2 regions of the Marinobacter sp. Hex_13 genome follow, and region 2 is predicted to be linked to the other one. Evidence: predicted binding sites of a transcription regulator. Region 2 holds the regulator's gene; the other holds the start of a gene.
The links. The regulator LexA, encoded in region 2, represses DNA repair genes until DNA is damaged. The targets are predictions, from matches to a motif close to CTGTNTNNNNANACAG.
Positions count from the first base shown of each region.

Region 1 (12,497 bases), on a different contig from region 2:
TCTGCGCCACAACTTTGAAGGTGGGCACGCCGTATTTGAGATGGCCGGCGACGATCATCATGATCACATGGTCTGCACTCAGACCGGCGAGGTCATTGAATTCGTCGATGAGGTGATCGAAGAGCGGCAGCAAAAGATTGCCAAAGAACGAGGCTATGAGATTGTCGATCACAGCCTGATTCTTTACGTCAAACCCCTCAAATCCTGATCATTCAGGATTTGTTCCGGAAAAAGAAAAAAGGGGGCGGGGTTTTAGCCCGCCCCAACAACTCTCAGGATCGAGAGGGGAATACGCTTACCTTTCAAACTGTTCAGTGATGCGTAGCCTGGCCTTTCGTGAACATTTCGTGGGCATGGGCAATGGTGTGTTCGGTCATATCCACACCACCGAGCATTCTTGCCACTTCGCTGACCCTGCCATTGTCGTCCAATGACTCGATCTTCGAGTAAGTGGCGTCTGATTCCGTAAACTTGCTGACGAACAGGTGCTGATGGCACTGGGCCGCTACCTGGGCAAGATGGGTGACGCACAACACCTGTCCATTACTGCCCAGGCTGCGAAGCAAGCGACCAACCACTTCGGCGGTGCCGCCACCAATGCCTACATCCACCTCGTCAAAGACCAGTGTTGGTGTGGTGGAAGTTTGCGCAACCACCACCTGAATGGCCAGGCTGATGCGTGAGAGTTCGCCACCCGAGGCTACCTTGGCTAGCGGACGTGCGGGTTGGCCCGGGTTGGCGCTGACCAGGAATTCAATGTCTTCCAGGCCGTGGGGCGCAGGCTCGTCGCCTTTGTTGCGGCTCAGGTGGGTTACGAACTGGACCGCTGGCATGCTCAGTTGGGCGAGCTCCTCCGCGATGCGCTGATCGAGGTTGGCAGCAGCCTGTTGGCGTGCGTTCGACAACTCGGTGGCCAGGGTATTGAAGTGGCTTCGCTGTTCTTCCAGTTCCGCCTCCAGCTTCTCAACGCTGCCCTCGCCGTCGTCCAGCGATGCCAGTTCGGCACTCAGGCTCTGGTGGAATTCCGGGAGAGTCTCCGGTGTGATGCGGTGCTTGCGGGCCATCTGGTAAATGGCACTCAGGCGCTCTTCCACTTCGGCCAGTCGGGCTGGGTCGGCGTCGTAATCTTCCACAAAGTGGCGCAGGTTGTCGCCAGCCTCGGTGATCTGAATCTGGGCTTCATTCAGCATCTGGATGGTTTCCGTCAGTGCCGGTACCTCCACCGGCAACTGCTCCAGTTGCTGTAAAGCCTGGCGCACCAGATCCGCTGCGCTATTCTCATCTTCCGTGCATAGCAGGGTAGCCTGATGGCTGTTGTGTAGCACCGTGTCGGCATGGCTGAGCCGTTCCTGTTCTTTCTCCAGCTCTGCCTGCTCTCCGTCTTCCAGCGCCAGGCGATCCAGTTCTTCCACCTGGTAGCGCAGTAGCTGCAGGCGGGCTTCTGTCTCATCGGCATTCTGCTGGCGTTCGGTCAGCCGCTGGCGGGTTTTGTGCCAGGCTTTCCATGCATCCCTGGTTTGCTCTCCCAACGCTTCTGCGCCAGCGAACTCGTCCAGCAGTTTGCGGTGAGTCTCCTTGCGCAGCAGGGACTGGTGCTGGTGCTGGCTGTGGATGTCCATCAAGGCGCTGCCCAGATCTTTCAGGTGGGCAAGGGGGCAGGGCTGGCCGTTGATGTAGGCGCGAGAGCGGCCATCCTTGCTGATCACTCGGCGCAGGATGCATTCGTTGTCATCGTCGAGCTCATGGTTTTCCAGCCATTGCCGGGCTTCGGCAATGCGGGACACGTCGAAAGTAGCGGTAATATCGGCGCGTTTGGCACCATGGCGTACGGCGCCAGCGTCGGCGCGCCCGCCCATGGCAAGGCCGAGGGCGTCCAGGACAATGGATTTGCCGGCACCGGTCTCTCCGGTCAGCGCCGTCATACCCTTTCCAAACTGAAGTTCGACCCGCTCGGCAATGGCGTAATTGGAAACAGTGAGCTGTGTGAGCATGCAGAGGTCCTCCGCTCAATTCCTGAATACTGTGATTACATACAGTGACTGTGAATATATACAGGGTTTTTGCTGTTTGCAAACATCGGCTGGCGAATTTGTGAATGAATGAGGTGCGCAACGGTTGAAACATCCGATACGGGCCCCATATCCGTTCGCAAACATGTTTTTTTCGGCCCATGGCGGTCGGAAACCAAACGTTAACTGGCCGGTCGTCTGGCCGCCGACGATCAAGCAGGAGTAGTCATGAGCGCTGACGAGAATCGTAACGAACAGGTGGAAGAAGAGTTGAAAGACACTGCGGAAGCCGCTCCCGAGGAAGAAACGGCGACGGAAGACAGTGCCGAAGCCGCTCCGGAAAGCGAAGTTGAGGCCCTGAAGGCCCGGGCGCAGGAGTTTCAGGAGCAGATGTTGCGTTCCCAGGCGGAGATGCAGAATGTTCGCCGTCGCGCTGAGATCGATGTGGAGAAAGCCCACAAATTCGCGCTGGAGAAGTTTGTGAAGGAGCTTCTGCCGGTCGCTGACAGTCTGGAAAAGGCGGTTGAAAGCACAGAGGGGCATGAAAGTGCCGGCGAACTGGTGGCCTCTATTCGTGAAGGGGTCGAGATGACTCTTAATCTGTTCATGGGGAGTCTAGGCAAGTTCAATGTGGTTCAGCTTAACCCCGTGGGTGAGCCGTTTGATCCCCAGCAGCACGAGGCCATGTCCATGGTGCCGGCACCTGATGCCGAGCCCAACAGTGTGGTGGCTGTGGTCCAGAAGGGCTACACCCTGAACGATCGCCTTGTTCGTCCCGCGATGGTGGTGGTCGCCAAGGCTGAAGACGCGCCAAAAATCGACGAGCAGGCTTGAAAAGCAGATTAAAGCGCCAATATAGCCAGTAAACAGGCGGCGCACCGGGACTCCGGGGCAACTTTCAAGGCAGCCGGAACTGAATTGAACAACCGAATTGGAGTAATTGCATGAGTAAGATCATTGGTATCGACCTGGGAACCACAAACTCCTGTGTAGCCATTATGGATGGCGACAAGGTCAAGGTTATCGAAAACGCCGAGGGTGATCGCACTACCCCGTCCATCGTGGCGTATACCGAAGACGGTGAAACGCTGGTAGGTCAATCTGCCAAGCGCCAGGCGGTCACCAACCCGAACAACACCCTCTACGCCATCAAGCGTCTGATCGGTCGTCGCTTTGAAGACGACGTGGTCCAGAAAGACATCAAGATGGTGCCGTACAAGATCGCCAAGGCAGACAACGGTGATGCCTGGGTCGAAGTGAAAGGCGAGAAGATGGCGCCGCCGCAGGTGTCTGCGGAAATCATCAAGAAGATGAAGAAAACCGCAGAAGACTATCTGGGCGAGAAAGTGACCGAAGCGGTTATCACCGTGCCGGCCTACTTCAACGACAGCCAGCGTCAGGCCACCAAAGACGCCGGCAAGATCGCTGGTCTGGACGTGAAGCGGATTATCAACGAGCCAACTGCTGCTGCGTTGGCCTATGGTCTCGACAAGAAGAGCGGTGACCGTACTGTTGCTGTTTATGACCTGGGTGGTGGCACCTTCGACATCTCCATCATCGAGATCGCCGATGTGGACGGTGAGCACCAGTTCGAAGTGTTGGCCACCAACGGCGACACCTTCCTGGGTGGTGAAGACTTTGACATGAAGCTGATCGAGTATCTTGCCGATCAGTTCAAGAAAGACAGTGGCATTGACCTGCGTGGCGACTCGTTGGCGATGCAGCGACTGAAGGAAGCGGCTGAGAAGGCGAAGATTGAGCTTTCCAGCAGCCAGCAGACCGATGTGAACCTGCCTTACGTGACGGCAGACGCCAGTGGTCCCAAGCACATGAACGTGAAAGTGACTCGTGCCAAGCTGGAGTCACTGGTTGAAGAGCTGGTCGAGCGCAGTCTCGCGCCGTGCCGCACCGCGCTGGAAGATTCCGGTGCCAAGATCGGTGAAATCGACGAAGTCATCCTGGTCGGCGGTCAGACCCGCATGCCGATGGTTCAGGAAAAAGTGAAGAACTTCTTCGGTAAGGAAGCGCGTAAGGACGTGAACCCGGATGAAGCTGTAGCCATGGGTGCTGCCATCCAGGCGGCCGTGCTCTCCGGTGATGTGAAAGACGTTCTGCTGCTGGACGTTACCCCGCTGACCCTGGGTATCGAAACCATGGGTGGCGTGGCGACACCGCTGATCGACAAGAACACCACGATCCCGACCAAGAAGTCGCAGACTTTCTCCACTGCGGATGACAACCAGACTGCAGTGACCATTCACGTGGTCCAGGGTGAGCGGAAGCAGGCGACACAGAACAAGTCACTGGGTCGCTTCGACCTGGCGGACATTCCGCCGGCGCCCCGTGGTACGCCGCAGATCGAAGTCACCTTCGATATCGATGCCAACGGTATCCTGAACGTGTCGGCCAAAGACAAGGCGACCGGTAAAGAGCAGTCCATCGTCATCAAGGCGTCTTCAGGTCTGAACGACGACGAAATCGAGAAGATGGTTCAGGACGCGGAAGCCAACGCCGACGAGGATCGCAAGTTCGAAGAGCTGGTCCAGGCCCGCAACCAGGGTGACGCGATGGTCCATACCGTGCGCAAGACCCTGGCCGATGCTGGTGACAAAGTGTCTGACGGCGAGAAAGAGTCTATCGAAGCTGCGATCAAGGAGCTGGAAGAAGCTCTGGCTGGTTCTGACAAGGACGACATCGAGGCCAAGACTCAGAAGCTGACGGAAGCGTCTTCTGAAATGGCCCAGAAGATGTACGCGGATCAGGCAGAGCAGGCGCAGCAGGCCGGGGGCGAAGAGTCTGCCCAGTCCGGTTCCAGCGACGACGCCGTTGATGCCGAGTTTGAAGAAGTCAAAGACGACGACAAGCGATAAAACTTAAGATCATCAGGCAGTTGGAAAACGCGGGAGCTCTTCCGCGTTTTCCTCGTTTTACCAACAGGGTTTTAGAGCATGGCCAAGCGCGACTATTACGAGATTCTCGGGGTGTCCCGGGAAGCGGATGAAAAAGAGATCAAGCGAGCCTACCGCAAGCTTGCGATGAAGTATCATCCTGACCGGAATCCGGATGATGAGGACGCCGATCATAAGTTCAAGGAAGCCAGTGAAGCTTATGAAATACTCTCCGATTCCTCCAAGCGCGCAGCCTACGACCAGTTTGGCCACGCCGGTGTTGATGGCTCTGCCGGCGGCGGATTCGGAGGAGGCGGCGGTGGTGCCAGCTTCTCCGACATCTTTGGCGATGTGTTTGGTGATATCTTTGGTGGCGGTCGCGGTGGCCGCAATACGCGCGGGGCTGACCTGCGTTACACCCTGGAGTTGGACCTGGAAGAGGCGGTAAAAGGCAAAACCGTCCAGATTCGGATTCCTGGCCACACCGAGTGCAACACCTGTGACGGTTCCGGGGCCGAGAAGGGCTCACGGCCGGAGGCTTGTGGTACCTGTAATGGCATGGGTCAGGTACGGATGCAGCAGGGCTTCTTCACTGTGCAGCAGGCGTGTCCTACCTGTCGCGGTTCCGGCAAGATTATCAAGAACCCGTGCAAGAAGTGTCACGGTGCCGGTCGCATCCAGGAAGAGAAAACGCTGTCCGTCAAGGTGCCGCCGGGCGTGGATACCGGTGATCGTATTCGTCTCTCCGGTGAAGGCGAGATGGGTGTTGAAGGTGGCCCTTCCGGTGATCTCTACGTGCAGGTCGCGGTTCGGGAGCATTCCATCTTTACCCGTGATGGTCGCAACCTCTACTGCGAAGTGCCTATCAGCATCGTGGATGCCAGTCTCGGTGGCGAACTTGAAGTGCCGACGCTCGATGGTCGCGTTAAGCTGAAGATTCCACCGGAGACTCAGACCGGCAAGCTGTTCCGTTTGCGGAACAAGGGCGTTAGCCCGGTTCGTGGTGGTCCGTCCGGTGATTTGCTGTGTCGCGTGGTTGTGGAAACTCCGGTTAACCTCACCAAGCGTCAGAAAGAGTTGTTGGAAGAATTCCAGAAGACCCTGGACGGTGGCGATGGCAACCAGCACGGTCCGCGAAAAACCTCCTGGTTTGAAGGTGTGAAAAGCTTCTTCGACGAAATGAAATTCTGAGGGCAGACGTGATGAGGGTAGCAATCATCGGCGCCGCAGGGCGCATGGGCAAAGTGTTGATCGAAGCCGTTGACGGAACTGAAGGCCTGGAACTTGGCGCGGCAGTCGTCGAGCCTGGCAGCAGTCTTATCGGCGCCGACGCCGGTGAAATGACCAGCATTGGTAAGACTGGCGTCAAGATGGCTGGCAGCCTCGCCGAAGTGAAGGAGGATTTCGACGTACTCATCGACTTCACCTTCCCGGATCTGACCCTGGAAAATGCGGAATTCTGTAAAACCAACGGCAAAATGATTGTGATCGGTACCACCGGCCTGACCGACGCCGAGAAAGAACAGCTCGCCGTTGCCGCCGAAAAGGCCCCGGTGGTGTTTGCCCCCAACATGAGTGTGGGCGTCAACGTCACCCTCAACCTGCTGCGCACCGCCGCTGCAGCCCTGGGCGACGACTACGATGTGGAAATCATCGAAGCCCACCACCGCCACAAGAAAGACGCGCCGTCGGGCACGGCCTTGCGAATGGGCGAAGTTGTCGCCGATGCCCTCGGTCGAGACCTAAAGGAATGTGCTGTCTACGGCCGTGAAGGCTTTACCGGGGAGCGTACCCGCAAGGAGATCGGCTTCGAAACCATTCGGGCCGGCGATGTGGTTGGTGATCATACCGTTCTGTTCGCCACTGAGGGCGAACGCATTGAAATTACCCACAAAGCCAGCAGCCGGATGACGTTTGCCAAAGGTGCGATGCGTGCGGCCTTGTGGTTGGAAGGTAAGCCGGCCGGGTTGTACGACATGCAGGATGTGTTGGGGCTGAAGTAGCGACGAGTAAGATTTCGCGTGGACACAAACTGCCATATTTCGTACAATAAGGCGGTTTAACTGCACCAAGCGTAGCTTTGACAACGCTCAACAGAAAAAGCGGGACGGAGTTCAACTCCCTCTCGCTTTTTTGCGACCTGAATTTGCGCTTGCGTTCCTGTTCGTGACGAACCTGTACGCCACTCGATGAGGATACAAGCCTTGAGTACACCTGCCATCCTTGCACTCGCAGACGGAAGCCTGTTCTACGGCACCGCCATTGGCGCTGAAGGGGAAACCAGCGGAGAGGTGGTGTTCAACACCGCCATGACCGGTTATCAGGAGATCCTGACCGACCCGTCCTACTCCCGCCAGATTGTCACCCTCACATACCCTCACATCGGCAGCACCGGTGTGAATGAAGAAGACATCGAATCCGATCGCGTCCAGGCCTCCGGCCTGATAATCCGTGATCTGCCCCTGCTGGTGAGCAACTGGCGCAGCACCGGCTCGCTACAGGACTACCTGCGCGACAACAACATCGTCGGCATTGCCGATATCGATACCCGTCGCCTGACCCGAATCCTGCGGGATAAAGGGTCCCAGAATGGCGCCGTGGTCGCCGGCGCAGACGCCACGGCCGAGCGTGCTCTGGAGCTGGCCAACGCTTTTCCGGGCCTGAAAGGCATGGATCTGGCGAAGGAAGTCACCTCGGAAAAAACCTGGACCTGGAGCCAGAGTGAGTGGGATATCGAAAGTGGCTATGGCGAGCGCACCGAATCAAAATTCAAGGTCGTCGCCTGGGACTACGGTGTGAAGCTCAACATCCTGCGCATGTTGGCCAGTCGCGGCTGTGATATCACTGTTGTGCCAGCCCAGACCCCCGCTGCCGATGTGCTGGCGATGAATCCCGATGGTATTTTCCTGTCCAACGGCCCCGGCGACCCCGAGCCATGTGACTACGCCATCAGCGCCATTCGCGATGTGTTGGAGACCGACATTCCGGTTTTCGGCATCTGTCTTGGCCACCAGTTGCTGGCCCTGGCCAGCGGGGCCAAGTCCATCAAGATGGGGCATGGCCACCATGGCGCCAACCATCCGGTACAGAACATCGCCGATGGTACCGTGATGATTACCAGTCAGAACCACGGATTTGCAGTGGACGAAACCAGCCTGCCGGACAATCTGGAGGCGACCCACAAATCCCTGTTCGACGGTTCTCTGCAGGGAATCCGCCGTACCGACAAGCCAGCCTACAGTTTTCAGGGTCACCCGGAGGCGAGCCCCGGCCCGCACGACGTAGCGCCGTTGTTTGATGAATTTATCCGCCTGATGGAGGCACGTTGATGCCAAAGCGTACCGACATTAAAAGCATTCTGATCCTGGGCGCGGGCCCCATCGTGATCGGGCAGGCGTGCGAGTTTGACTACTCTGGAGCCCAGGCCTGTAAAGCCCTGCGTGAAGAGGGGTACCGGGTTATTCTGGTGAACTCCAACCCGGCCACGATCATGACCGACCCGGTAATGGCCGATGCCACCTACATCGAGCCCATCACCTGGAAGACCGTTGCCAAGATCATCGAGAAAGAGCAGCCGGATGCATTGCTGCCTACCATGGGTGGTCAGACAGCCCTGAACTGCGCTTTGGACCTCGAAAAGCACGGCGTTCTGGCTGAGCATGGTGTGGAAATGATCGGCGCCAACGCCGACACCATCGATAAAGCTGAAGACCGTGATCGTTTTGACAAGGCCATGAAGAAGATTGGCCTGGAGTGCCCTCGCGCCACGATCGCCCATTCCATGGCGGAAGCCTGGGAAGTGGCCAACGACATCGGATTTCCCTGCATCATCCGCCCGTCCTTCACCATGGGTGGTTCCGGCGGCGGTATTGCCTACAACCGCGACGAATTCGAGGAAATCTGCACCCGTGGTCTGGACCTGTCGCCGACCAACGAGTTGCTGATCGATGAGTCCCTGATTGGCTGGAAAGAGTACGAGATGGAAGTTGTCCGCGACAAAAACGACAACTGCATCATCGTCTGCGCCATTGAAAACTTTGACGCGATGGGCGTGCACACCGGTGACTCCATCACCGTCGCGCCGGCCCAGACGCTCACCGACAAGGAATATCAGATCATGCGGAACGCCTCTCTGGCGGTACTGCGTGAGATCGGTGTGGAAACTGGCGGTTCCAACGTGCAGTTTGGCGTAAACCCGGACAACGGCCGTGTCGTCGTCATCGAAATGAATCCCCGGGTGTCGCGTTCTTCGGCGCTGGCGTCCAAGGCAACGGGTTTTCCGATTGCCAAGGTGGCGGCCAAGCTGGCGGTGGGTTACACCCTTGATGAACTGCGCAATGAAATCACCGGTGGTGTTACTCCGGCCTCGTTCGAGCCCAGCATCGACTATGTGGTCACCAAGATTCCGCGCTTCACCTTCGAGAAGTTCCCCCAGGCTGATGCGCGCCTGACCACCCAGATGAAATCCGTGGGTGAGGTGATGGCCATCGGTCGTACCTTCCAGGAGTCGCTGCAGAAGGCCATGCGTGGTCTGGAAGTGGGCTCCGACGGTTTTGAAGAGAAGGTCGACCTAAGCACCACCGACGGCCAGGAAACCCTCACCCAGGAACTGAATGTGCCTGGAGCCGAGCGCCTTTGGTACATCGGCGATGCCTTCCGAGCCGGGATGACCGTGGAAGAAGTGTTCAACAACACGCATGTAGATCCATGGTATCTGGTACAGATCGAAGACCTGATCAAAGAAGAGGCTGCCCTCAAATCCGCCGGCAAGGCGGATATTGATCGCGATACGCTGTTCCGCCTCAAGCGCAAAGGGTTCTCCGATGCGCGCTTGGCCAAGCTGCTCAGCATTTCTGAAGTCAGCTTGCGCAAGCTGCGCCATGATCTGGACATTCGCCCGGTCTACAAGCGGGTGGATACCTGCGCGGCTGAATTTGCCTCATCAACCGCCTACATGTATTCGTCCTATGAGGAAGAGTGTGAGGCGGGTGCCTCTGATCGCGAGAAAATCGTTGTCATTGGCGGTGGCCCCAACCGCATCGGTCAGGGTATTGAGTTTGATTATTGCTGTGTTCACGCCGCCCTCGCTATGCGCGACGATGGTTATGAAACCATCATGATCAACTGCAACCCGGAAACCGTTTCCACCGACTACGACACCTCGGATCGGCTCTACTTCGAGCCCATTACCCTGGAAGACGTGCTGGAAATCATCCACGTCGAAAAACCCAAGGGCGTGATTGTCCAGTACGGCGGCCAAACCCCGCTGAAGCTGGCCCGTGGCCTGGAAGCGGCGGGTGTGCCGATTATCGGTACCAGCCCGGATGCCATCGACCGCGCCGAAGACCGGGAGCGTTTCCAGCAGATGATCGGCCGCCTCGGCCTGATTCAGCCGGAGAATGCCACCGTGCGCAGCCACGAAGAAGGCATCCTGGCGGCTCGCGAGATTGGTTATCCGCTGGTGGTACGCCCCTCCTACGTGCTGGGTGGTCGGGCCATGGAAATCGTCTATGACGAGGAGGAGCTGGTTCGCTACATGCGCAATGCCGTGCTGGTCTCCAACGACAGCCCGGTGCTGCTGGATCACTTCCTCAACGCCGCCATCGAAGTGGACATTGACGCCATCAGCGACGGCAAGGACGTGGTCATCGGTGGCATCATGCAGCACATTGAGCAAGCGGGCGTGCACTCCGGTGATTCCGCCTGTTCCCTGCCGCCCTACACCCTGCCGAAAGACGTGCAGGATGAAATGCGCGAAGCGGTGCGGAAGATGGCCATTGAACTGGATGTTATCGGCCTGATGAACGTGCAGCTGGCCTGGCAGGGTGGCGAGATCTACGTGATCGAGGTGAACCCGCGGGCGTCCCGTACCGTGCCGTTTGTGTCCAAGGCCATCGGGGTGTCCCTGGCCAAGGTGGCGGCCCGTTGCATGGCTGGCAAGTCACTGGCAGAGCAGGGCTTCACCCAGGAGATCGTGCCGACTTACTATTCCGTCAAGGAATCGGTGTTCCCGTTCAACAAGTTCCCGGCGGTGGATCCCATCCTGGGGCCGGAAATGAAGTCCACCGGTGAGGTGATGGGTATTGGTGACAGCTTCGACGAAGCCTTCGCCAAGGCGGCCCTGGCCTCCGGTGAGCGTCTGCCGGCCAAGGGTACGGCCTTCATGTCCGTGCGGGACGTCGACAAGCCCGGGGCCGCGAAAGTGGCGCAGGACCTGATTGACGCTGGCTTCAAGGTGATTGCTACCACCGGTACCGCCAAGGCGTTGAAACAGGCCGGGCTCACTGTTGATCGGGTGAACAAGGTTCGTGAAGGGCGTCCGCATATCGTGGACGCCATCAAGAATGGTCAGGTGCAGCTGATTATTAACACCACCGAAGGTCGCAAGGCGATTTCCGACTCGGCACAGATTCGCCAGTCGGCCCTGCAGACCAAGGTGACCTATACAACGACACTGGCGGGCGGCGAAGCCTTCTGCAGGGCCATTAAATTCGGCCCCGAGCGCACTGTGCGCCGCCTCCAGGATCTACACGCAGGAAAGTAAGACTATGGCTGACAGAGTACCCATGACAAAGGCGGGGGAAATCCGCCTACGTGAGGAGCTTCAGAAACTGAAGTCCGAAGATCGTCCCCGGGTGATCGCGGCTATTTCCGATGCCCGCGAACACGGCGACCTGAAAGAGAACGCGGAATACCACGCCGCTCGTGAGCAGCAGAGCTTTATCGAAGGGCGTATCCAGGAAATCGAGGGCAAGCTGTCCGCAGCCCAGGTGATCGACGTTAACACCATCGAAAACACCGGCAAGGTGATCTTCGGCACCACGGTGCGGCTGCTCAATGTCGATACCGACGAGCAGGTCAGCTACCAGATCGTTGGTGAGGATGAGGCAGACATCAAGGCTGGGAAGCTGTCCATTTCCTCGCCGATCGCGCGGGCGCTGGTAGGTAAAAGCGAGGGCGACGTGGTTGCCGTGCGCGTGCCTTCGGGGACCGTTGAGTATGAAATCGAGCAGGTAGAGCACATCTGACGTTCATCGGGTGCGGATTCTGCAAACAAAAAGCCGGCTGCGAACAGCAGCCGGCTTTTTACATTGTGCGGTTCTAGCGTGCTGGCAGCGTCAGTGTTTCTGGCGCAGCAGGTTGGACAGCTTGGGGTTGGGCTTTTTCGCCCGGCGCAGGATCACGGCGATCTTGCCGATGGTCTGCACCAGCTCCGCACCGGCGGCTTCGCACAGGGCGGCAACGGCTTCCTGGCGGGTTTCGCGGTCCTGGCTGGCAACCTTGATCTTGATCAGCTCGTGATCGTTCAGGGCCCGCTCGAGTTCCTCCTGAAGCCCTTCGGTCAGGCCCTTGTCGCCGACAATGATAACGGGCTTCAGGTTGTGGGCGATGCCCCGGTATTCCCGGCGCTGTTCCGGCGAAAGACTCATTATGTGATCTCTTTATGGGTGCGATTAATAAAACGTCAGCGGCGAAATGCTCGCCAATTCCGTATAATCGCGGGATTGTATCAGATCAATCGGCCGGTGAAATCGCCGTTACCACGTACCCAGATGATTGGAGGTCCAATTGGAGTGCTTTATGGAGGTAGGTCTTGGCT
Region 1 is NZ_LSMM01000036.1:13,233-25,729, reverse strand. Features, by position in the region: gene fur (ferric iron uptake transcriptional regulator) at 1-208, shown strand, start outside; gene recN (DNA repair protein RecN) at 312-1,991, opposite strand; gene grpE (nucleotide exchange factor GrpE) at 2,238-2,843, shown strand; gene dnaK (molecular chaperone DnaK) at 2,954-4,879, shown strand; gene dnaJ (molecular chaperone DnaJ) at 4,958-6,088, shown strand; gene dapB (4-hydroxy-tetrahydrodipicolinate reductase) at 6,100-6,900, shown strand; gene carA (glutamine-hydrolyzing carbamoyl-phosphate synthase small subunit) at 7,102-8,226, shown strand; gene carB (carbamoyl-phosphate synthase large subunit) at 8,226-11,441, shown strand; gene greA (transcription elongation factor GreA) at 11,446-11,925, shown strand; gene yhbY (ribosome assembly RNA-binding protein YhbY) at 12,016-12,327, opposite strand; gene rlmE (23S rRNA (uridine(2552)-2'-O)-methyltransferase RlmE) at 12,492-12,497, shown strand, end outside.
Region 1: recN (DNA repair protein RecN) is a predicted target of LexA. The motif match lies at 2,040-2,055, and genes of this name have one in related genera.

Region 2 (12,497 bases):
TATCCACTGCCTCTAGCTGTTCCGGTACCGACATAATTGCATCTCCTTGAAAACGGTCCGGTAGCGCCCCGTGCCTCAACCGGCCCGGGGCTGCCAGTCATCAGCGGCGGGCTGCTCTCCGGGCTGCCGAGGCAGAAAACTGATTACCACGGAAGCCAGGCTCGAAATCATAGGCGGGGAAGCCATTATCCAGACCATCAATGTAATAGCGCTGGGCGTTCAGATCGTAAGTCATCTCCATGGTAGTCCAGAATACCGGCTCACTGTAGTAGCTGATGTTGTGAGCTTCGGACACCCGCCAGAGTTCATCATTGCTGTCGTACTCCTCCGTGGCAAGAATCTGCCAGCTATCTTCGTCGACGTAGAACACCCTGCGGGAATAGATATGGCTGATACCGGTCCGCAGTTTCGCTTCGACAACCCATACCCGATGTAGCTCGTATCGGGCCAACTCCTGGTTGATGTGCTGTGGCCGAATGACATCGTCCGGCTGGACATCCGCGTCGTGAAGCTTGTAGGCATTGTAGGGCACGAAGATCTCACGCTTGCCTTTCAGCTCCCAGTCGTACTGGTTAGGGGCGCCATTGTACATGTCTTTCTGATCAACCGAGCGGAGGGATGAAGAGTTCGGCAGATCGGTTTCATAGGCCAGGTTCGGTGACCGGCGCAGCCGCCTTGAGCCGGCATCGTATCGCCACGCCAGCCGGGGTGAGCGAATCTGATCCAGGGTTTCATGAACCAGAGTGATGGTGCCCGCGAGACTGGATGGCGCGATGGTGTCGGTTTTCAGGTAAAAAATCTTGTTATCGATATCGGCGAGGTTCGCGCCGCGGCGGCTGTAGGCAAAGTAATAGTCGTACTGGTTAACAACCTGGTTGTAGGAACCGTTCACCTGGGGCGTCGCTGAAGCGCTACGGAACGACAGTTCCTCTCCGCGATAACGCAGGATGTGGTTCCAGATCACCTCCAGGCCATTCTTTGGAATCGGGAAGGGGCTGGTCATGATGGTGTCACGCACACCGTTTCCGTTCGCCAGAAGTTCCGCGCTGCGGGCATTCTCCCGGGACTTTTCGTACACATCTTCCGGGAAGGCCGCGGTACGACGGGTCTGGTACACCGGCATCACAAATTCCGGGCCATATTGCTCAAGCATACGGATGTGTCCGTCGGTCAGCTTGTCGCGATATAGATCCACATTCGCGCCGGTAATAACAAACAGAGGCTCATCCTCGGGAAACGGGTTGGTTTCCACCTGCCCCGGTTTCCAACTAGCGGGCGGCTTGGTTAGCCCACCTGTCCACGCAGGAATGCTGCCAGAGGCATTGCCCTGCCGCTCAGCTCCAACTGGAGTCAGTTCGCTAGCCAGCCGCTGAGCTTCGGATTCACTGACCTTTGCCAACGCAACGCCTGACAACCCAAACAATGCCACTGTAAAACCCGTGACCCATTGGTTCCGCATTCCCTTCTACCTCCAAGGTAACCGATCAACCCATGTATCATTCGCGGTTTGGCATGCCTACGCCGGAAACAACAACAGGCGATCAAATGTTATTCAATCGGGGCGCCTTTTTGCCAAATTCAAACGACCGTTTCAAGTGAATCTTTGTAGTTTCTTGTCAAAACCACCAAACCAACGGCGGGAGGAGAAATTCACAATGAAAAATGTTATAGTTGGCGATTAATTCATCGCACAGCAGTGAAACCACTCTCAGGTACTACCATGGCTTCACAGTGGCATTCGTTGGTTTCCCAGAAAATATTCCTGGCTCGCAACCTGTTGGGGCAGCTGGAGCACAGCGACAGCGTTCCAACGCAAGAAGCGCTGCTGCAAGGCAGCATAGAGCTGGGGCTGAGGGCTCGAAAACTGACGCTGGTAATGATCGCCAGGGTGTATCAGCACAAACATAGCCAGCCTGATGACCTTGAGGCACTGGATGAGCTGATCGGAACCCACAGCCCGGAAATGACAGAACTGGAGCAGCTGGCCAGTGACGGGCGGAGTTGGTGGAGTCATCTCGAGCAGCTTGAGCGTCATCAGGGCAATCCCCCGGTGACCCGAAAAACGGTCAGCAATGAAAACGTGATTGCGGTTGCAGCTGACACCGGCCCGGATCGCTCAAAGCAGGCTCTGGAAACCACTCTGGGCGCGATGAAACACTTTATCGATATCCTCGAGGATCGGCACAGCGAATGGTAATGAACCACGGCGTTGCCGGACCCAACAGGAATGAACTGAAAGGCTAACTTAATGTCACCATCGTTTTTCGAGATTGTACAACTGAGCAACGGAGACTATGCGCTTCGCCGCATCGACGACGACAGTGCACCACTGGTCCAGATATCATTTTCGACGGAAGCCAGGGAGATGATGGAAGACCGGGACATGAACGTGGCCAAGGCCATGATTGCAGCCGGTATTGAGGCCGTCGGTAACGTTGCCCATGATATCGACTGGGAAGACGAAGAGCCGGACACTCAGGACATCCGGCCCTCCTACACACTTCATTGACGATCAGCGCTGGCGCAGCACCACACCATGACTGTTACCCCGAGCCGAAGCCTGCTCCAGTGACGCGAGCGCTTCGCGCCCGAGCTTGTGGGTCCACATGACCACAGCGTGACAGGTGCCTGCGCTCAGTGCTCGCTCGGCAAGCTCCCCGGCTGGGTAGTCAGGAGTAGACCTCAACACCAACAGTTCGCCTGCAACGATGCCACGCATGGTCTGCCACTTACTGACAAGGCTTTGGGGCGGATCAATCCAGGCTAACCAACGCTTCTCCTGATTCAACTGCGTAAGCATCGGTAGCAATAGCTGGAAGTTCTCAACCTGCCCTTCGGGCAAAATGATTTCGGTCACATTGCCTGCCGGTTTGGCTGGGCGACTCCTGACAGCAGGCGCCCTGACGGTATCATGGTCGCTCATACCGGCAACCTCTGAACCGACAAACCTGCCGCCTCCGTGAGCATAAGCCAGATTCTGATTAAAGCTGAGTTGTTCCATGATAAGCCTCACCTGCCGTTAAGCCGCGCCCGCGGTGTTCAACACTCAACGAAACACAGCCGGATATGTCCGGACACCCTGGGGGTGTCAGTGAAGGTCCGAGCGCCGTATGACCCCGACGCCGAGCCCCTCAATGAAGAGTTCCTGTTCTGTCAGATCCACTTCTATGGGTTCGAATTCCTCGTTCTCGGCGATCAAGTACACTTTCGAGCCTTCCTTACGGAACCGTTTGACCGTGACTTCCTCACCTACCCTCGCCACAACCACTTGTCCGTTGTGCACATCGTGGGTGCGGTGCACCGCCAACAGGTCGCCGTCAAGGATGCCAATGTCCTTCATGCTCATGCCGCGCACCCTGAGCAAATAATCCGCCGAGGGCGAGAAAAATTCAGGCTGCAGGGTGCAATGGTCTTCGATATGCTCCTGGGCCAATATGGGGCTACCGGCCGCCACCTGACCGATCACTGGCAAACCAAGATCAGCCTCTACATCGGGAAGACGTATTCCCCGGCTGGCTCCCGGCACCATCTCGATGGCGCCTTTTCGGGCCAGTGCCCGCAGATGTTCTTCTGCGGCATTGGCAGAACGAAACCCAAGTTCCGCCGCGATTTCTGCACGGGTCGGCGGATACCCGGTCTCGTCAAGGTAGCGACGAATAATATCCAGTACCTGTGTCTGCCTAGCTGTCAGCTTCATTTAGGTTGCCCCGGTTAGCCCTGTTTTTATATACAGTGATTTGACTATATACAGTGTTTTATCCAGTGTAAACCCTGTAAACGCAATTTTTTCTTGAGCCGCACTGGGTGGCCCGTCCACCACGCCCTGACGTATGACTGTGTTAAGGTAATCGCAACCAAAATAGGGAGTCGCCTGAATGAGCAACAGATGTAGGTTACCGGACATCCTCAAGACGGATGACGGCAAGGAACGCAGAGTTGGCGTTGAAATTGAGTTGTCCGGCCTCGGTTACGAAGATCTCGTCTCGCTGTCCGCAAAACTGCTGGGAGGCACCGGAAAGTCTGTTGCGCGCTATGTGTCCGAGGTTGAAACGGAACTCGGTGACTTTACCATCGAACTGGATTCGGACCCGATAAAGGACCTTGATCTGGCCGACGAGCGTCTTCCCGAATCTGTCAGGGAGCTTGGCGGCCAGGCCATGAGCGTGATCGACGCAGCCGCCGAGAAAATCGTGCCCCTGGAGATCGTCAGCCCTCCGATGGCTTTCAGTAAGCTGGAACGCATAGAGACACTTTGCGATGAGCTGCGCAGAGCAGGCGCACTCGGCAGCCGGGAGGCGCTCTATTATGCCTTTGGTTTGCAATTGAACCCGGAGCTACCGGACCTCAGAGCCACAACGCTGGTGCGCTACCTGCGGGCCTTCGCTGCGCTCTACGAGTGGCTGAAGGCACGCCACCAGATCGATTTCAGCCGTAAGCTGACCAGCTACATTGAGCCCTGGAGCAGCACCTACATTGACCTTCTGATTTCAGAGGATTATGCGCCGGACATGGAGCAATTAATGCGGGACTATCTGCATTACAATCCAACCCGCAACAAGGCCCTGGACCTGCTCCCGCTGTTCGCACACCTGAACAGCGATTTGCTCGCAGAATATGTGGAGGATGAGCGCATCAAAAGCCGGCCAACGCTTCATTACCGGCTACCCGACTGCGACATTGATAACCCTGACTGGCATTTTTCCACGGTTTGGAATGACTGGATTGTGTTGGAACAACTGGTGGCCAACGCTGATGACTTATCGAAACTGGTTACGGAGTTTCGCAACAGTCGCAAACTGAGCCTCCATAACCTGACCCACAGCTGGTTAGACACGTCTGACCAGTGGCTTCGGTCCGGGAACTATGTCTGAAAGCCCGGTAGATAAGCCTGAACATCCGGGCCTTACGATTGGCATCAGCGGCCCGGCACGCCGCAGCCTCGCCCACCGGCTGATCACCTTCGCGCTGCGCCTCCATGGAGCGCGTACCCATTTTATCCGCCCGGGTTCGAAGGTGGACGTCTCCTTGCTCGACGGCCTTGTGCTCTCCGGTGGTACCCACGTGCACCCTTCGCGGTACGGTCAGACTCCCCAGGTAACCGCCCGGTATGACGTGCGCCGCGACGAAACCGATGTTCGTCTGCTGTCCCGTGCTGAAGAATTGAACATCCCGGTACTGGGTATCTGCCGCGGCGCCCAGTTTATCAATATTTTCCGCGGCGGATCTTTGTGCCAGAACGTGACACCTCTGCGGGTGAACACCCGCCACCGGCCGTTACTGTTACCGCTACAGACTGTTCGGGTCGTCAGTGACAGCCGCCTGGGAGAGGTGATGCGCAGCCCGGTCATTGGCGCGAACCGCATCCACAGCCAGAGCATCAAAAAACTGGGCACACATCTCCGCGTTGTTGCCGTGGACAACGACTCGTTTGTACAAGCGATAGAAAATACACGTGGGCAATGGCTAATGGGCATCCAGTGGCACCCGGAGTACCTGCTTTATCATGGCGGCCACCGGCGGATTTTCAGCCATTTCGTGCAGGCTGCGGAAGACAGGAAGCTGATTCGGCTGGATGAACCCGTCGAAGCCGCCGGAGAAGATGATGAGAATACCGCTCAAAATGGCAGATAACGCTGCAACACGGCCTTAATTTCACGAATTTCCCGAGCATCGTCGGGCAGAGCCGTCAAATAACGGGCCGCCCACTCTTTCAGTTGCTCGCGGGTGGTCACATAATGGGGGTCGCTCCCGGTCAGCCTGAACAGGATATCACGCTCCCGGGGCGTCAACCTGACCTGATTCTCGTGCAATAACATGGAGATCCAACTATGTTCCACAACGTCCATCGATACCTGCTGGCCTCCACGGCCCTGATTCTGTTTCCCCTGGGCGCATCAGCAGCAGAAGTCAGCCTGAGCGGTCAGGCCTCAGTCAAGTATACGCCAGACAGCGCACGGCTGCAGTTCACCGCCCGCGCCGAGCACAAGCTTCCCGAGACGGCCACTGAGGAAGTCAACGAGCAGATGGAGAAGTGGAGGGAGAGCATCGAGGACTTCCGCGACCGGCTCAAATCCTACAGCGACGCCTCGTTGAACCTTTACAGCCGTTCGATTCCATCACCAGAGCGTCACGAGGAGCCCCGACGAGTGGCCGTGGCTTCACAAACGGTCAGCTTCACCATCGATGACCTCTCTCTGCTCAACCCGATTCTTGCACAGGCGCAATCACTGGGTATGGACTACAACGTCGGTCCCCATCAGTTTTTTCATTCCGATGAAGTCGGTTTGCGTAAACAGGCCCTGGCGGGCGCCATTGCGGATGCGAAATCACGCTGCGAATTTGTCGCCCGGGAACTGGACAAACAGTGCGGAGAGGTGATGACCATTAACGTCGATGGTGGCCATCAACCCCCGATGCCAATGATGGCGGAAATGCGAGGCGCCTCGGACGCTGTCTCAGCGGTCGGTTCCCGTGAACTGGAGGCCCGGGTTAGCGCGACTTTTGAACTGGAGTAGATCACCCGCTCAGAAGTCCCGCGTATAGAATATATCCAGGGAGGCTGCCAGGCCACTGGCAGCCTCCAGATAGAAGTAACGTCCGATATCGTAACGTAGCGCCACCGTGGTGATGGGCTGGAAGATGCCGACACCGTAGCGGATGCTGAGTTCATCCGTCAGGTAACCACTGGCCACTACTGCCGATTCATCCCCGGAACCTTCCGCCTCCAGCGTCAGATTGCGTATCCCGAATTCCTCGCCAATACCCTGGGTTACCTTGTTAGCCTGAGTCAGCCCCAGCGATATGGCTGCCCTGCTCATTTGCCCCTCATCACCACGACTTTGCGGTGCCCGGCCGAGGATCACATATGAGAGCGCATCGGTCTGAGGCATTTCCGGTTCAGAAAACACTTCGGTCCGGGGCGAGCTCACCGGGCCGCTGAGGCGGATGCCGGCCACCACGTTGTCCACACGCCGCACTGCCTCGATGTCCAGGTACGGTTCTGACAGTGGCCCCACAAACACCAGCCTGGCCCGGCGCAGGTCGAGCTCCTGACCGTAGGCCTCATACCGGCCTTCAACAAGCTGCAGGGCGCCTCGGGTATCCAGGTTGTTGCCGATACGCAGTGTCCCCTCAAGGTTACCGGTGACACCGAAACCACTAAAGCTGACCTCGTCCTCACCGACCACGACAGTGACGTCCATATTGAGAGTGCGGAGCCCGCCTTCCTTCTCCTCAGCACCGACGATAACCTCGTCCTCGGATACGGACACGGCCTGGGCGGGCAGCTCACGAATTTCGATCGTGCCCCGGGGTACGTTCAGGTTACCGGAAACCGACAGATCGCCGCCTTCGTAGGCGATAGTGATATCCGGCACCAGCTCCACTTGGGCGTACGGCTCGTAATTGAAGGGCAAACGGTCACCGGTCAGCCGCACTTCCACCGACGGTTCCGCCTCCCAGGCCAACGACCCTTCTATGTTGCCGCTTCCGCGTTCATTGCTGCGCCAACGTCCGGACAAATCCGCGCTATATCCTTTCAACTCCAGGCTGACCACCAGATCCTCAAGCGGAATCGGTAACCGCGGATCGGCAATGTGACCGCCAGAGAGCGCAAGCTCGCCGTTTACAGCTGGCTTCATTAGCGGCCCAGACAGTGTCCCCTCGCCATTGAGCTCTCCCTCAACAACCTCCAGCCCGGCAAATATGCCAGCCATGGCGATATCCAGGCCTTCGATGCTGAATTGCCCATCGACTTCACGGGCATCACTATCCGGGTCGACCGACATGCCGACAGAGAGATTACCAATATCGGGCCCCTGCAACTGCAGGTCCAGCTCCGCCACATTCGGCTTCAAACTCAGGCGGGTGGTGAAGGTGTTGTAGCTCAGGCTCTCCCATTCGTCCCTCACCTGCACTTCAAACTCACCGGAACCGGCATCGATGGATACTTCACCATCCGGCCCATCTTCCGTCATGACCACTTGCAGGTCAGCATTCAGCGTTGCGTCCCAACGCAGGGTGTCCGGCAACAGCGGGGAGAGTGCCGTGGTCGGGAAGTTTTCAATGCGATAGGCGATATCTTGAGTCGGGAGCAGAGTCTGGTCCTCGGCACAGACAGACGCCTGTTGCCACTGCCAGCAGTGCTGTCCCAACGTGAGCTTGCCCGCTTCGGTATACTCGAGGGCCGCGGACTCTGACAGGGTCCATTGCTGGCCTTGGGCAGGCACACTGATTTGCCCCTGCTCAAGCGCACCCACCCAAGCATTCCAGCTTTCCGAGGCGTCTCCGGCCAGCAACAGCGACAACTCAGCCTCTTTGTGGCGGGCGTTTAGCCTGAGTTGGTGATCATCCCGAGTTCCCGTCAGTGCCAGCGACAAGTCTTCCAGTAGCTGTTCGCCATACCGAACTTCCTTTCCCCGAAGATCCGCCTGGATGTTGAACCCTTCGCGTAGCGTGGCCGCCAGGTCCAGGCTGGACAGACTCAATTGATCCTGCCATGCCAGGTCGCTGCCAGTGAGTGTTACCTTGCCACGGGGTTGGTCCACGGTGCCGGAAACCGATGCCGTACCGTTGACCGAACCTGCCAGCCCCGGCAGGAAGGTTTCCGGCGCAGGCAGGTTCAGTTCCAGGTTGCCGTTAATCTGTTGCCCCCATCGGCCCTGGCCGGTCACCCGGTTGTCCCCTACCTCAAGCTCCAGGTTCGACAATGTCCAGTTACCGGCATCACTGTCCAGCGCACCTCGTATCAGCGCGTCATTGGCCTGCCAACTCCCGGAAAGGTCCCATTTTGCCTGCAGCGTAGGCGTTCCTTCCTCCTGCAGACGTCCGCTGGTACCCACGTCGCCGCTCAAGCTCGCTTCCAGGGCGGGGAGCCAGAAACCGGGGTTAAAACTGTCCAGCGTCAGGCTTGCATCCCACGACAACTGATCAGCGAACGCCACGTCCGCACGGCCGCCGAGAAAACCCGCGCCGGTATTGACGCGCAGGTTCGTCAACGCAACAGACTCCAGGTCACCCTCAAGATCTCCCGCCATATCGGCGTCGCCCATGGGGCCGCTGACACTGGCGTCAATGCTCGCCTGATAGGCTCCCCCCTGGTATTGAACGTCGCCGTTGAATTGGCGCAATGTGACCGGCGGCTGTTCAAAATCCGGAATCAGGCTGTACCAGGGAAAAGCGTCGAGACTGACCTTGGCGTCTGCCTGAAGCGCCTGCTCCCAGCTCACGTTGCCGGTGACGAGGAGGCGGCCCGTCTCAGCCTCATTATTCCCGGGGCCGGTCAACACGAGCTCCAATCCATCGAGACCCTCTGTAGTCACCAACCCCTTCAATGACAAGGGTATATCGCCTGTCGATCCGGGCAGCACGGTGCGGGAGTCCGAGCGGAAACCGTTCTCAAGGCTGCCTTTCAAGGCAACCACGGTGTCTGTCAGCACCAGGGTTTTCGGTAACCCCTCCGCCGGGACGAACCGGCCGGAACGAACGGTCAGTTCCGCCGGCAGGGCGCTGTCCAGCGGCGCCACCCGGCCAGCCAGCGTGGCATCAAGATAACCGCTGCTCTGGCCCTGAACTCTCAGGTCAGCAGCACTCCCGGTCAGATTGAGTGCCAATTGCCAATCAGCGCCATATGGGGGCGGGAGCATCAGCCCAACCTCCAGATCCAGCGGCCAGTCGCCCCGGGTCTGGAGCCTGCCGGAGGCATCAATGCTGATATCATCCCGAACAAAGGCCAGGTTCTGCAGATGCCAGTCCGAACCGGAACCCTGAGCTTTGAGCTGGAGCCGGTCCCAGACCTTGGCATCGTTGAGCATAAAGGGGCCAAGGTTCACGTCCCGGACCACCAGCCCCAACGGAAGGTCGACGCTGGGTAGACTAATATCACCGCTGTCTTCTTTGGGCTCGCCGGATGGCTGCAGCGTCAGATCAATGCTGTCTGCCAGAAGCCGCTCCAGACAGAGCTGTTTGTTGAACAGGCAGGTGGGCGACCAGTCAACGACCGGCGACTCTACCTGTAGCCCAACACCGTAGCCCTGCCATGTCAGGGAGGCTGCCTGCCACTGCCCCAGCAACGAACCCTGCCCCTGCTCAACCTCGAGGCCGGGAACCTGATCAATCACCCAGGCGGTGCCGGTTTCCGAGCGCAGCGCCAGCACCAACAACCCAATCAATAACAGCGGTAGCAGGACAATAACGGACAGCGCCACCAACAACCCGTTTCTCAGGCGTTTTGACCGTTTTGGTGTTGGAGTTTTCGCTTCGTCGCTCATAACTCCGGCCCCATGGAAAAGTGAATGCGCCATTCACCGCCAAACTCGGGATCCAGGCCTTTGGCGACGTCCAGGCGCAGCGGCCCGACCGGGCTGATCCAGCGAATGCCCAGGCCGACACCCGTCGCCAGTGGGTCCGACAGGTCATCCATGGCGTTGCCTTCGTCAACAAACGCCGCGACCCGCCAGTTTTCGGTAAACTCGTACTGATACTCGACACTGCCTACCATCAGGTAACGGCCACCAATGGCCACGTCCTCGCTGTTCCGGGGTGACAGCGTCTCATAGCCATACCCCCGCACCGTCTGGTCGCCACCGGCAAAGAACCGCAATGACGGCGGCACATCCGAGAAGCGATTGGTGGCCACGCCACCAAACTGGAACCGGGACAGAAAACGGTGGTTGTCCGCCAGGGTGTAGAGGCCTTTTACCAGAACATTGGCATGGAGAATATCCACATCGGAGATGACGGCACGGTGAGAGCCGGTCACATCGAACTGGATACGATATCCCCGGGATGGATCCAACGGCGAGTCCGCCTGCAGTTTCGAATACCCAAGCCCCGGCAGCAACAGACTGCTCTGCTCGGGATCATCATCGCCGATGCGAAAACGCTCACCTTCCCAGCGGATCGAGGCAACCTGCAACCAGCCGTTATCGAGCTGGTGTTTCCACTGCTGGCCAAGGGTAAGCAGCTCAGACTCGACGTCCTCAATATCCTCCCGCTGATAGCCGGCGGAAAGGCGAATGGAATCGGTCATGGGAGGATCAAGGGGCAACTCGTACCAGGCGCCCACGTTTTGACGCGGCGCCGAAAGTTCCGTCTGCGCGCCACGGCGATGGCCCATGGGGTTGATCCAGTGCTCCCGCCAGTTACCGCTGAAACGCGGTCCCACATCCGTGGAGAAACCGACACCGGCAGCAACCGAGCGCGGAGGACGAGTGGTCAGGTCCACCGACACGGGTATCACTCCGTCCTCGGCTTTACCAGGCGATGCGTCAATGTCCACACCGGAAAAATAACCGCTGTTGGAGAGGTCGCCGCTTAGCCTCGCAACCTTGTCGGCGTGATAGATCTCACCGGGCTCAAAACGTACGAATTGCTCAAGCAACTGCTCCTCGAAGCCATGCCCTTCCTTGAAGCTCACTTCGCCCAGGCGATATCGCACGCCACTACGAAAGACCAGGGAAATATCCGCAGTGTGCTGTTCCGGGTTGACTTCCAGCCGGCGGGTGGTGAACTCACCATCAAAATACCCCAGCCGGGTGGCTCGGTTCTGGATGGTCTGCCGCAACGTGCTGTACTGGCCGTGATTCAGCACATCCCCCTCTGATGGCTTTTCCGGCAGGGTTCCCACGAAATCGGAATCCCGACTGGCCGGGCCTTCGATGGACACCTGCCGGGAACGGACGCGAATGGGTTCGCCGGGCTGCACGGTCAATACCAGGCGAGCGGGTATTTCGTCATCGCCGGGCTGTTCGACCACTTCCCACTGAATCATCGGGCTGTAGTAGCCCAGCGCACGGAGCGCCTCTTCCACTTGTGCTTCGGCGGTGCTGGCGTATCGTCTAAGGCTTCCGGCACTGCGGCCCTCAACCTCACCCAGAAAGGCTTCCGCATTATCCTGAAGCTGCGGATAGTCCCCCTCCACGTTGACCTCCACCTGCTGCGCCCAGGTCAATCCTGGCGTTGCCAGCATCATCAGCCAGACGATCCCGACAGGGCGTAGAAACAGAGGTCTAATGTGGGAACACATCAAGCAGCATTACTTCAGTGAAAGTGGGTGAAAAGGCGCGTTGACAGTATGAGTGTACCGGGTAGCGGTCCGTTTAATCCATGGCAATTGACCATCTTGCCTGTCTGTAATGCGCTCTATGCCAATGGCGAGGATGCCCGATGCCCCCATGATCGCGTAACACCCACTGCATCGGATCGCCGGACAACCGGAAACGGGCGGCGCCAGCCAGGAGAGAACGTATGGCCAGGAGAGAACGTATGACACCCACCCCCGTCGGCCTCGCCCTGTCGATGATGAATCGGCTTGCAGCCAACCCCATGCTGGACCGGCTGGGACTGCGTCAGTCTTTGGAAAGAACTGCCTATCACGGCACCCGTGCCGGATTTCGCACCCTTGCCTACGCTGGCCGGGAGTTCAAGCGCGTGAACAACTGGCTGCCCCGCAAGCAATTGCCGAATCGTATACCCGAGGATCTGTTCGACCTCTCTCT
Region 2 is NZ_LSMM01000049.1:58,750-71,246, reverse strand. Features, by position in the region: gene AXW11_RS12850 (hypothetical protein) at 1-34, opposite strand, end outside; gene AXW11_RS12845 (DUF1329 domain-containing protein) at 101-1,459, opposite strand; gene AXW11_RS12840 (DUF6586 family protein) at 1,721-2,197, shown strand; gene AXW11_RS12835 (hypothetical protein) at 2,249-2,509, shown strand; gene AXW11_RS12830 (cell division inhibitor SulA) at 2,513-2,923, opposite strand; gene lexA (transcriptional repressor LexA) at 3,089-3,697, opposite strand; gene AXW11_RS12820 (amidoligase family protein) at 3,876-4,871, shown strand; gene AXW11_RS12815 (gamma-glutamyl-gamma-aminobutyrate hydrolase family protein) at 4,864-5,631, shown strand; gene AXW11_RS12810 (hypothetical protein) at 5,616-5,846, opposite strand; gene AXW11_RS12805 (SIMPL domain-containing protein) at 5,829-6,515, shown strand; gene AXW11_RS12800 (translocation/assembly module TamB domain-containing protein) at 6,525-10,268, opposite strand; gene AXW11_RS12795 (autotransporter assembly complex protein TamA) at 10,265-11,971, opposite strand; gene AXW11_RS12790 (acyl-CoA dehydrogenase family protein) at 12,265-12,497, shown strand, end outside.